DNA from 2 places in the Neorhizobium sp. DAR64872/K0K18 genome. Region 2 is predicted to be linked to the other one. Evidence: riboswitches for the same ligand, from Rfam matches in the RefSeq annotation. Region 2 holds a riboswitch; the other holds the start of a gene.

Evidence for each region. Region 2 has a riboswitch for thiamine pyrophosphate ahead of ACQY1P_RS01805 (ABC transporter permease). Riboswitches for the same ligand answer to the same signal wherever they lie in the genome.
Region 1: linked by a shared signal. The riboswitch ahead of thiB (thiamine ABC transporter substrate binding subunit) and the one ahead of ACQY1P_RS01805 (ABC transporter permease) in region 2 are both predicted to bind thiamine pyrophosphate.

Annotation. Positions count from the first base shown of each region.
Region 1 is NZ_CP191446.1:3,220,871-3,225,790, reverse strand. Features, by position in the region: gene ACQY1P_RS21260 (thiamine/thiamine pyrophosphate ABC transporter permease ThiP) at 1-397, opposite strand, end outside; gene thiB (thiamine ABC transporter substrate binding subunit) at 413-1,435, opposite strand; TPP riboswitch at 1,478-1,585, opposite strand; gene ACQY1P_RS21250 (response regulator) at 1,753-2,226, opposite strand; gene ACQY1P_RS21245 (ABC-F family ATP-binding cassette domain-containing protein) at 2,395-4,209, opposite strand; gene ACQY1P_RS21240 (thiamine diphosphokinase) at 4,217-4,867, opposite strand.
Region 2 is NZ_CP191445.1:394,211-399,130, forward strand. Features, by position in the region: gene ACQY1P_RS01795 (EAL domain-containing protein) at 1-1,439, shown strand, start outside; gene ACQY1P_RS01800 (DUF2934 domain-containing protein) at 1,546-1,791, opposite strand; TPP riboswitch at 1,952-2,054, shown strand; gene ACQY1P_RS01805 (ABC transporter permease) at 2,188-2,952, shown strand; gene ACQY1P_RS01810 (ABC transporter substrate-binding protein) at 2,969-3,913, shown strand; gene ACQY1P_RS01815 (hydroxyethylthiazole kinase) at 3,913-4,653, shown strand; gene thiE (thiamine phosphate synthase) at 4,643-4,920, shown strand, end outside.

The DNA.
Region 1 (4,920 bases), on a different replicon from region 2:
TCGGTTGCTCCAGCCCCAATGTCGATAGGAGGCCGTTCACCGCGCCCTGGCGGCCCCAGATGCCGATCAGACCCAGCGCCCCGATCAGAACCGGCAGGCCCATCGGCAGCGCCATCAGCCGCACGATCCAGACGCGGCCGATGAAATGTGGCCGTCTCGCCATTGACAGCGCTACGGGAAGGGCAAGGCATACGGAGAACAAGGTCGATAGCGCCGCTTGCCACAGCGTGAACTGCAGGATGCGGCCGGTATAGGCCGAGAACAATCGCCCCTGCGTTTCAGGGGCGTCCCAGGACAGCAGGGCCGAGACCGCGATGCCGACGAAAAGCGCGATCGCGACGAGGCTCAGCACCCCTCCGGAAATCCCCCGTCTTCGCTCGGCAGCGGTCAGCAGCATGCCCGGTTCAGCCGATCAGTTCATGCTCATGGCGTTGAGCCATTCGTCGATCCATGCCTGGCGGTTCTTCGCGACTTCGTCGGATCCCATCAGGAATGTCTTTTCCGGCATGACCAGCTTGCCGAAAGCGTCGGGCAGCGGCTGCGACGTCTTCGTCACCGGCATCATCCAGTTGGTAGTGGGGATCACGTCCTGAAAACCCTGCGACACCATGAATTTGAGGAAGTCACGGGCGAGATCCTTGTCACGGGCGCCCTTCAGCATGCCGGCCACTTCGATCTGAACGTAATGTCCTTCGGAAAAAGCAGCCGCCTGGTAACGGTTCTCGTTCTCCTCCACCATGTGATAGGCGGGCGAGGTCGTATAGGAGAGCACCATCGGCACTTCGCCCTTGGTAAGCAGGCCATAGGCTTCCGACCAGCCGGGTGTGACGGTCAGGATGCGGCCCTTCAGCTTTGCCCAGGCTTCCGGCGCCTTGTCGCCATAGACGGATTTCATCCACAACAGCAGGCCGAGGCCCGGTGTCGAGGTGCGCGGATCTTCGATCGCGATCTTCTGCGACGGATCGCCTTCCACCAGTTCCTTCAGGCTCCTCGGCGGGTTCTTGATGGTCTTCGTGTCGTAGACGACGGCGAAATGACCGTAGTCATAGGGCAGGAACGTATCATCGGCGTAATTGCCGGGAACGCTGATGCCGCCATTCCCGGACGATGCCTGCAGTCCATGCGGTTCGAACAGGCCGGTGACCTTGGCCTCCGAAATCAGGTTGGTGTCGAGGCCGAGCGCGATATCGGCCTTGGTCGTCTCACCCTCCAGCTTCAGCCGGGTCAAAAGGGCTACGCCATCGGCGACAGCCACGAATTCGACCTTGCAGGCGCAGGTCTTTTCGAAAGCCGCCTTCACCTTGGGGCCGGGGCCCCAGTCGGCAGTAAAGCTTTCATAGGTGTAGATGGTCAGCACCTTGTCTTCGGCCTTGGCTGCCGGCGACATGATGATGGTGGCCGCAGCCACGGTGAGCGATAGCAAGAGTTTGCGCATCAACGCCTCCTTCAAAATCAATCTACAAGGGGAATAGGCGCTGAGCGTGAGCCGTCTAATCCCTCCGCCGGTGTTAGCCGGATCAGGTTCCGCGGGTTGGCTGAAAGCCTCTCAGCCGCACGTTACCGCGCAGCACCCCGTTAGAGCGGGAGTAGATGTAACGGTGAAGGAATTGTCTGGCAAGTGGTGTCGAACCGCTGCCGTCTTGCGTTCAGGGCCAAGGAACGAGGGGCATCGTGCGATAGCGGTCGCGATAGCAAGAAAGCCGCCCGGCGTGCCGGACGGCTTTCTTGCTAGTAGTTCTTTGGCAACAAGGTTCACGCGTTGAGCGCGTAGCCTGACTGCGAGTCGTTGCGGAATATCTTGAGGTCACGCGGCACGATCGCCATGCCGCCAAGACGGTTGGCGATGGCATAGTCGATTGTCTGCTCCACCACATGCGGCATGACGGGCTTGGTCAGAACGCCGAGCGATCCCTCGACGCCGTCTTTCACGTCTTCCGGATTGGCCGTCATGAAGATGACCGTCAGGCCGTATTCGGCAGCGAGTTCGCGCCCGATTTCCGGACCGGTCCGGCCGTCGGAGAGATTGACGTCGACCAGCGCGATATCGGCGTATGCACCGAGCGACAGGGCGTGCTTGCGGGCGCTGGCAAAGCCTGCAACCTTGAGACCCATGCTCTCGACAGTCTCGGCAACATCAAGCGCGATCAGGAATTCGTCCTCAACGATCAGAACGCGCTGTTCCATTGCATCACTCGCCAGCCGACGACGCATCACATTAGTCAGCATTGGACATTCCTAACCGTTTTGTTTCCATCTGGTCGGCATGTCGGCATTCATACCGCACTACGCATTTCGACCACTTGATGGATGCCGAACGTCACTGGGGAATGTTTGTTCCGGCTCGCGACAAATAAAACGGTGGATATTTATTTGTTAAGTATAGGAATTCTTTAACTATCCTTCAATCTGTTCTCGGAGCATCTCAAGCTCCAGCCATTCTTCTTCCATTTTGGCGACACGATCGCGTAGTTTTGCCGTCTCTGCGGCAAGCTTTGAAAACGCCGACGGGTCTTTGGCGAAGAGTTTGGGATCGGCCATCTTCCGTTCGGATGTAGCGATCTCGTCCTGCGCCTTGGCCATGTCCTTGGGGAGGTTTTCCAGCGCGAACTTCTGCTTGAAGGAGAGCTTGCCCTTTGACTTGGTGGCAGCCGGAGCAGTGCTGTCCGTTTTCGCCTTTTCCGCCTTATCGGCGCGGCGCTTTTCGTCGGCCATGCCTTTGCGCTGCTGCAGCATGTCGGTATAGCCGCCCGCATATTCGATCCAGCGGCCATCAGGGGCATCCGGGTCTGTCGGGGCGATCGTCGAAGTCACGGTCCGATCGAGAAAGTCGCGGTCATGGCTGACGAGAATGACGGTGCCGGCATAGCCCGCGACGATTTCCTGCAAGAGGTCCAGCGTCTCGATGTCGAGGTCGTTGGTCGGTTCGTCGAGGATCAGAAGATTCGAGGGTTTGGCCAGCATGCGGGCCAGCATCAGGCGCGCGCGCTCGCCCCCGGAGAGGTTCTTGATCGGCGTGCGGATCTGTTCCGGCTGGAACAGGAAATCCTTCATGTAGCCCGCCACATGCCGCTGTTCGCCGTTGACTAGCAGCGTCTCGCCGCGGCCGTCTGTCAGGTAGTGAGACAGCGTATCTGCGGGGTCGAGGTCCTCGCGCTTCTGGTCAAGCGTGGCAATTTCGAGATTGGTGCCGAGCTTGATCCAGCCGCTGTCGGGAGCAAGCTGACCCGTCAGCATCTTGAGAAGCGTCGTCTTACCAGCGCCATTCGGACCAACCAGGCCGATCCGGTCGCCGCGATGAATGCGGATCGAGAATGGCGCAACGATCGGCTTGTCATAGGTCTTGGTGATGTTTTCCGCTTCCACCACCAACTTGCCGGACTCGCGACCTTCGGCGACGGAGGCCTGGACGGAGCCCTGCGGTCCCTTGTGGCCACGGTAGTCGGCACGCATGGCCTGCAGTTCGCCGACGCGGCGCATGTTGCGCTTGCGCCTTGCGGTCACGCCGTAGCGCATCCAGTGTTCTTCGCGCTCGATTGCCTTGCCGAGCTTGTGCTGCTCGATCTCTTCCTCTTCGAGAACCTGGTCGCGCCAGGCTTCGAAATGGCCGAAACCGCGCGACAGGCGGCGGGACGTGCCGCGGTCCAGCCAGACGGTGGCGTTGGACACTTTTTCGAGAAAGCGACGGTCATGGCTGATGACGACCAGTGCGCTGCGGGTCTTGCGCAGCTCGTCTTCCAGCCATTCGATGGTCGGCAGATCCAGATGGTTGGTCGGCTCGTCCAGCATCAGGATATCCGGTTCCGGCGCCATGACGCGGACAAGTGCTGCGCGTCGCGCCTCGCCACCGGAAAGCCTGACCGGGTCTTCCTCTCCTGTCAGGCCGAGATGCTCCAGCAGATAGGTGACGCGGTAGGGATCGTCGCCAGGTCCAAGCCCCGCTTCCGCATAGGCCTGCACGGTTTTGTAACCAGCAAAATCCGGCGCCTGTTCGAGATAGCGGATCGTCGCATTGGGGTGCCGGAAAACCTCACCCGACTGCGCTTCCACCATGCCAGCGGCGATCTTCATCAGCGTCGATTTGCCCGAGCCGTTGCGGCCGACGAGAGAGATGCGGTCGCCGGGCTCCACCTGCAGGGCAGCTCCGTTGAGAAGCGGCGTGCCGCCGAAGGTTAGAACGATATCGTCGAGTTTCAGAATTGGCGGTGCCATGCGGCGTCTATGCTCCGGAAAAATCGTTTGGACGGGCAAGGATCATCGCCCTCCCGTCACGTAAATGGAATTGGACGGGCCCTTCTGCAACGTTGGACACGGTGCGGGAGGAACCGAAGGGCAGCGTGTAATCCTTGAGTGGATAGCGCGCGCCAAGAATGTCGAGGCCTGCAAGGCCTGTGAAACCGATGACGGAAAACAACGTGCCCTTGGGCAGGTCGAGCGTCATCGTGCCGGCGAGAAACGGCACAGCCTCTTCCTCGCCGGACGTCAGGAAAACGTCATGGCCGCGTTCGGCAAGGCTCATCGCATGCAGAAAATGCTGGAGCGCATGGTCGGAGCGTTCTCCGCCCAGTGCGCCGATCAGGATGAGCCGCGTCGCGCCGCGTTCGATCGCTTCGGCCGTTGCAATCTCGCCGTCCGTCTCGTTCTTTTCCGGCGGATAGGTCCGGCGCTCGACATCCGGAAAGCGCGCGATCAGGTCTGCGTCGGAGGAATCGAAATCGCCCACCCAGAGCTCCGGCATCACACCCAGCGCCTGCGCATGCCGCATGCCGCTATCGGCCGCAATGAAGCGGCTTGCGGCAACTGCCTTTTGCAGTCGGTCTGTTACGGTGAGGTCACCGCCGAGCAGGATCGTGAAGGTCGAGTTGGCCATTGCCCATGCCCTTATCCTAAAGCGGCTGGCAAGGGAAAGGCGCGTGTCGCACT
Region 2 (4,920 bases):
CGGTCACGGCGATCGATGTTACCGGTCACAAATCGATGGAAAAGGCGCTGACCGAGACGGAAGACCACGCACGATGGTCGATCGAACTCAGCCCGAACATTCCCTGGTCGAGCGATGCCGAAGGCATTGTCAATTTCATGGGGCCAACGCCAGACCCGACGATGTCCAGGATGCGTGACCGGATCGCGGACTGGTACGGTCGGATGCATCCGGACGACAGTTTGCGGGTTCGGCGGGAATGGCTTGGATGGCTGCCATCCGGCGACCCATTCGAAACCAGGTTTCGCATGCGTCTGCACGACGACAGCTGGCGATGGATGGTCAGTCGGGCAAAGCCTCATCGCGATGCGACCGGCAAGATCGTGAAATGGTACGGCACCATCACCGAGATCGTGCCCACGGAGGTCCCGCTGGACGGGAAAGTATCCGTGAAGGCTCCTCATGTCTGGCATGATCCGGACCAGGCTGATGTCCTGCCGACGCAACACTTGATCTCAATGCTGATGAGGATGTTTGAGTCCGCGCCCATTGCCATGGCCATCACGACGAGCGACACGAAAACCTCGAGCTACGTCAAAGTCAACGATGCCTATCTGAAGCTCACCGGCCTGAAATGGGACGAGATCAACGGAAAGAAGCTGATTTCCGAGGGTGCCGCGATCGACAATCCCGCCCGCGACAGACGGCACCGGCTATTGCGCGAGGACGGCGCCTACGAGCTCGAAGATGTTGAGATTGCTCATTCGGATGGTACGATCATCCCAACCCTGATTTCCGCGCAACGCACGATCGTCGATGGCGTTTCATTCGATGTGGAGGTCATTGTCGATGTGTCTGCCCGCGTCAGGCAGCAGCGCGCTATCGAAAGCGCTCTGAAAACCTCCGCGCAGACCGATGCCCTGTCAGGTCTACCAAACCGAGCCTGTTTCGATGAGGTTGTTGCCGGAGAGGTTGCCCGCAACCTGCTCAATGACAGAAAACTCGCCATCGCCTACATCGATCTCAACGGCTTCAAGATCGTCAACGACAGTCTGGGGCATTCCGCAGGCGACGAAGTCCTGCGAACGATCTCGGCGAGACTTCGCGAAAGTTTCCGAGCAACGGATTTCATCGCCAGGGTCGGAGGAGACGAGTTTGCTATTCTTCTCGACATGGATCGCAAGTTTGCGGGCGATATGCAGACGCATATTCAGGAAACGATGGAAAGGGTGTTCAAGCCGATCCCCATCGATGGCCAGGTGACATTCACGGGTGCCGCGGTCGGCGTTACGTTCCTAAAGGCCGAAGACACGCCGCAAACCTATGTCAAACGCGCTGACGACTATATGTATCTGGCGAAAGCCACCGGAAAACGGGTGGCCGTCGTGTGTTTCGGTCAGGTTCTCGATCGCCCGACGACGCATAAAGTGGACCGGACGAACGGGTTTTGTGACGGCTGAAGTGTGTCGACGGCCGAACTATCGGCAGCCGATATTTCGAGGTGTTGTGCCAACCCCTTTCATGCAGGGCAGGTCTGATACCTATCCAGACTACCGCTGGTCGACGTCAGTCCGGCGCGACTGACGACGGAGGCCGGATTGTGGCGGCATCGTCGGCCGCTGCATCGTTCTCTCCACCAAACGCCGCATCAGCCTGCTGGTTGACCTTGGTCACATCGTCGCTTTCCTGATCCGACATGTCGGCTGGATGCTCGGAACGCTTCCAGTGATCGTCATGGGACCCTTCAGGACGGCCTTCTTCCTCCCACAGTCTGTAGGCCCGTTCGCGCTGTTCCTGTTCTCTATCGGTCATGGTTGCTCCTCCTAAGTTGCGAAGACATAACCAGCGGACGGGCCCCGGGTTTCCGGGAGGCGGATGACATAGAATAAAATTTTTGTCAGCTCGCCGCGCAGGCTCTGCCGGACAGCGATCGCAAGCGATTGACAAAGGCCGTTTCTTTGTCCAACCTTAGCGTCATTCCGAGGGGAGCATCGAACGGTGCTGAGATGGCGGTGAGCCGGACCCTTGAACCTGATCCGGGTCATACCGGCGTAGGAACGGAAACGGCGCAATACCGCACCTCTTTCTTATTCTCCGCTCGCCTGGATCTCCATGATGTCAAGGTCAGGAGATCAGCCATGCTTACGCTCTCGAGAAATACCCGAATAGGACGAATGCGGTTCGACGGTTTCAACCCGCGTCGCTGACATGCAGTCCCGGTTTGCAGCCCTCGGGCTTTTTCTGCTGCTGGTAGGCTGGCAGATAGCCGTTCAGGTCTTTTCGCCGCCGCGCTATCTTCTGCCGTCACCACTCGCGGTGGTGCAGGCATTGGTGGGTCAGAGCGGCTTCCTCGCCCACCACACGCTCGTCACCCTGAGCGAAATCCTTGCAGGTCTCATCGCAGGCAGCATTTTCGGTGCGGCGGTTGCGTTTCTCGTTGTGGCATTCCCGCGGGCCGGCAGGCTTGCCTGGCCGATCATCCTTATCCTGCAGACCTTTCCGGTCTTCGTGCTGGCACCCATCCTGGTGCTCTGGCTCGGTTTCGGCATGGCGTCGAAAGTGATGATGACGACGCTCGTCATCTTCTTCCCGGTCGCCTCCGCCTTCGCAGATGGCCTGAGGCGGACGGAACCAGCGATCCTGGAAGCCGCCGCGCTGACAAGCGCGACGCCCTGGCAGATCCTTGTGAGGCTCAGAACACCGCTTGCGCTGCCGGCGCTCGTGTCCGGTCTGCGCGTCGCCGTGCCGCTCGCGCCGCTGGGTGCCGTGATCGGCGAATGGGTCGGGGCTTCAGCCGGGCTCGGCTTCGTCATGGTTCAGGCGAACGCCCGCATGCAGACCGACACCGTTTTCGCAGCCATGACCATCCTGGCCCTGACCAGCGTCGCGCTGCGCCTCGGTTTCGACCGTCTCGTAAAGGGACGCCCCCATTGGGCGACCGAGACCGAACAACAGACACAGTTATCATCGTGAGGAGAGACGACCACCCATGAAACGCATGCTTCTGGCCTTTGCCATTGCCATATCCGCCAGCATGAATGCATCCGCAACGCATGCCGCAGAAAAGCTCACCGTCATGCTTGAATGGTTTGTGAACCCGGACCATGCGCCGCTCGTGATTGCCGCCGAAAACGGCTATTTCAAAGCCGCCGGCCTCGATGTCGAGCTGGTGCCTCCCGCCGACCCGTCGACGGTGCCTCGCCTCGTTGCCGCCGGCCAGGCCGATATCGGCATCCACTACCAACCGAACCTGTATCTCGATCGTGCAGCCGGCCTGCCGCTCAAGCGAATCGGTACCCTCGTCGAAACGCCCTTGAATACGGTGACGGTTCTCGCCGATGGCCCGATCAAGAGCCTCAAGGACCTGCGCGGCAAGAAGGTCGGCTTTTCCGTCACGGGTTTCGAAGACGCGATGCTGAAGCGCATGCTCGAGGGAGAAGGCGTTGCACTTACCGAGGTCGAACTGATCAACGTCAATTTCGCCCTCTCGCCATCGCTGATCGGCGGCAAGGTCGACGCCACGCTTGGCGGCTTCAGAAACTTCGAACTGACGCAGATGCGAATCGAAGGGCACGAGGGCCGTTCCTTCTTTCCGGAAGAACACGGCGTCCCCGTTTATGACGAGCTGATCTTCATCACGCGCGACGGGCTGGCGACAGATCCTCGCCTGCCCCGCTTTCTCGAAGCCGTCGAGAAGGCTGCAATCTTCCTGACCAATCACCCCGATGATGCCTGGAAACTGTTCATCAAGGCCTATCCCAACCTCGACGACCCGCTCAATCGTCAGGCGTTCACCGACACGCTGCCGCGTTTCGCCAAACGGCCTGCAGCGCTGGATCGGGGTCGCTACCAGCGCTTCGGTGAGTTCATGGCCGCGAGCGGCCTCATTCCGCAGGCGCCGCCGGTCGAAGATCTAGCGATCGAAATCCGGTGATGACAATGAACAATTCCCCGACGCCGCAACAGGCCGGCGATCGCCTGGCACGTGTGCGGGCCCGGCGCCCACGCGTCCATTGCCTGATGAACACGGTGGTGCAGAAATTCGTTGCTGACGGCATCACTGCAATCGGCGCCATCCCCTCGATGACCTCCTCCCCGGACGAAATCGTCGGCTTCGTCTCGAAGGCTGATGTCCTCGTCGTCAATCTCGGCACGCTGGATGCTGATCGCCGCAAAGTGATCGAACTGGCTGTCGAGGTCGCAAACGATCATGGAAAACCCTGGGTCCTCGATCCCGTTCATAGCGACTATTCCCCCGTGCGGCTGGAGTTTGCAAAGACATTGATCGCCCGCCGCCCAACAGTACTGCGTGGCAACAGCGCGGAGATGGCGCTGTTCGGAGACATTGGCGAAACACTGAAAATCGAGACCGGCGCTCACGACCGCCTGACGGATGGCGCGCGAACCGCCACTGTTCGGAATGGCCATCAATGGATGGCGGATGTCACCGGGACCGGTTGCCTGTCAGGTGGCATCATCGCAGCGTATCTGGCCGTCGAACCGGAAGCCATGGCTGCGGCGGCTGCGGCACTAGCGACGACCGGCGTCGCCGCCGAACAGGCCGCCGGGCACGCGCGCGGCCCCGGCAGTTTCGGCATCGCGTTTCTGGATGCGCTCTCGGCGCTCACTCCCGACGAGCTCAGTCTGCACGGAAGGATCGACCATGAAATTTGACTACCGACTGAACCCGATCGTCGATGCCGGTCTTTCCGATAGCGGCGATCTCGTGGACCTCGCCGCGATCGCCGTCCGAAACGGCGCGACGCTGATCCAGTACCGCGACAAGGCCGGCTCCACCCGGCAGATGATCGCCATGGCCAAAAGCATCAAGGCCGCCCTTGAAGGCACCGGCGTGCCGCTTGTGATCAACGACCGTGTCGATGTGGCGCTCGCTTCAGGCGCCGACGGCGTGCATCTGGGTGCTGACGACATGGATGCCGG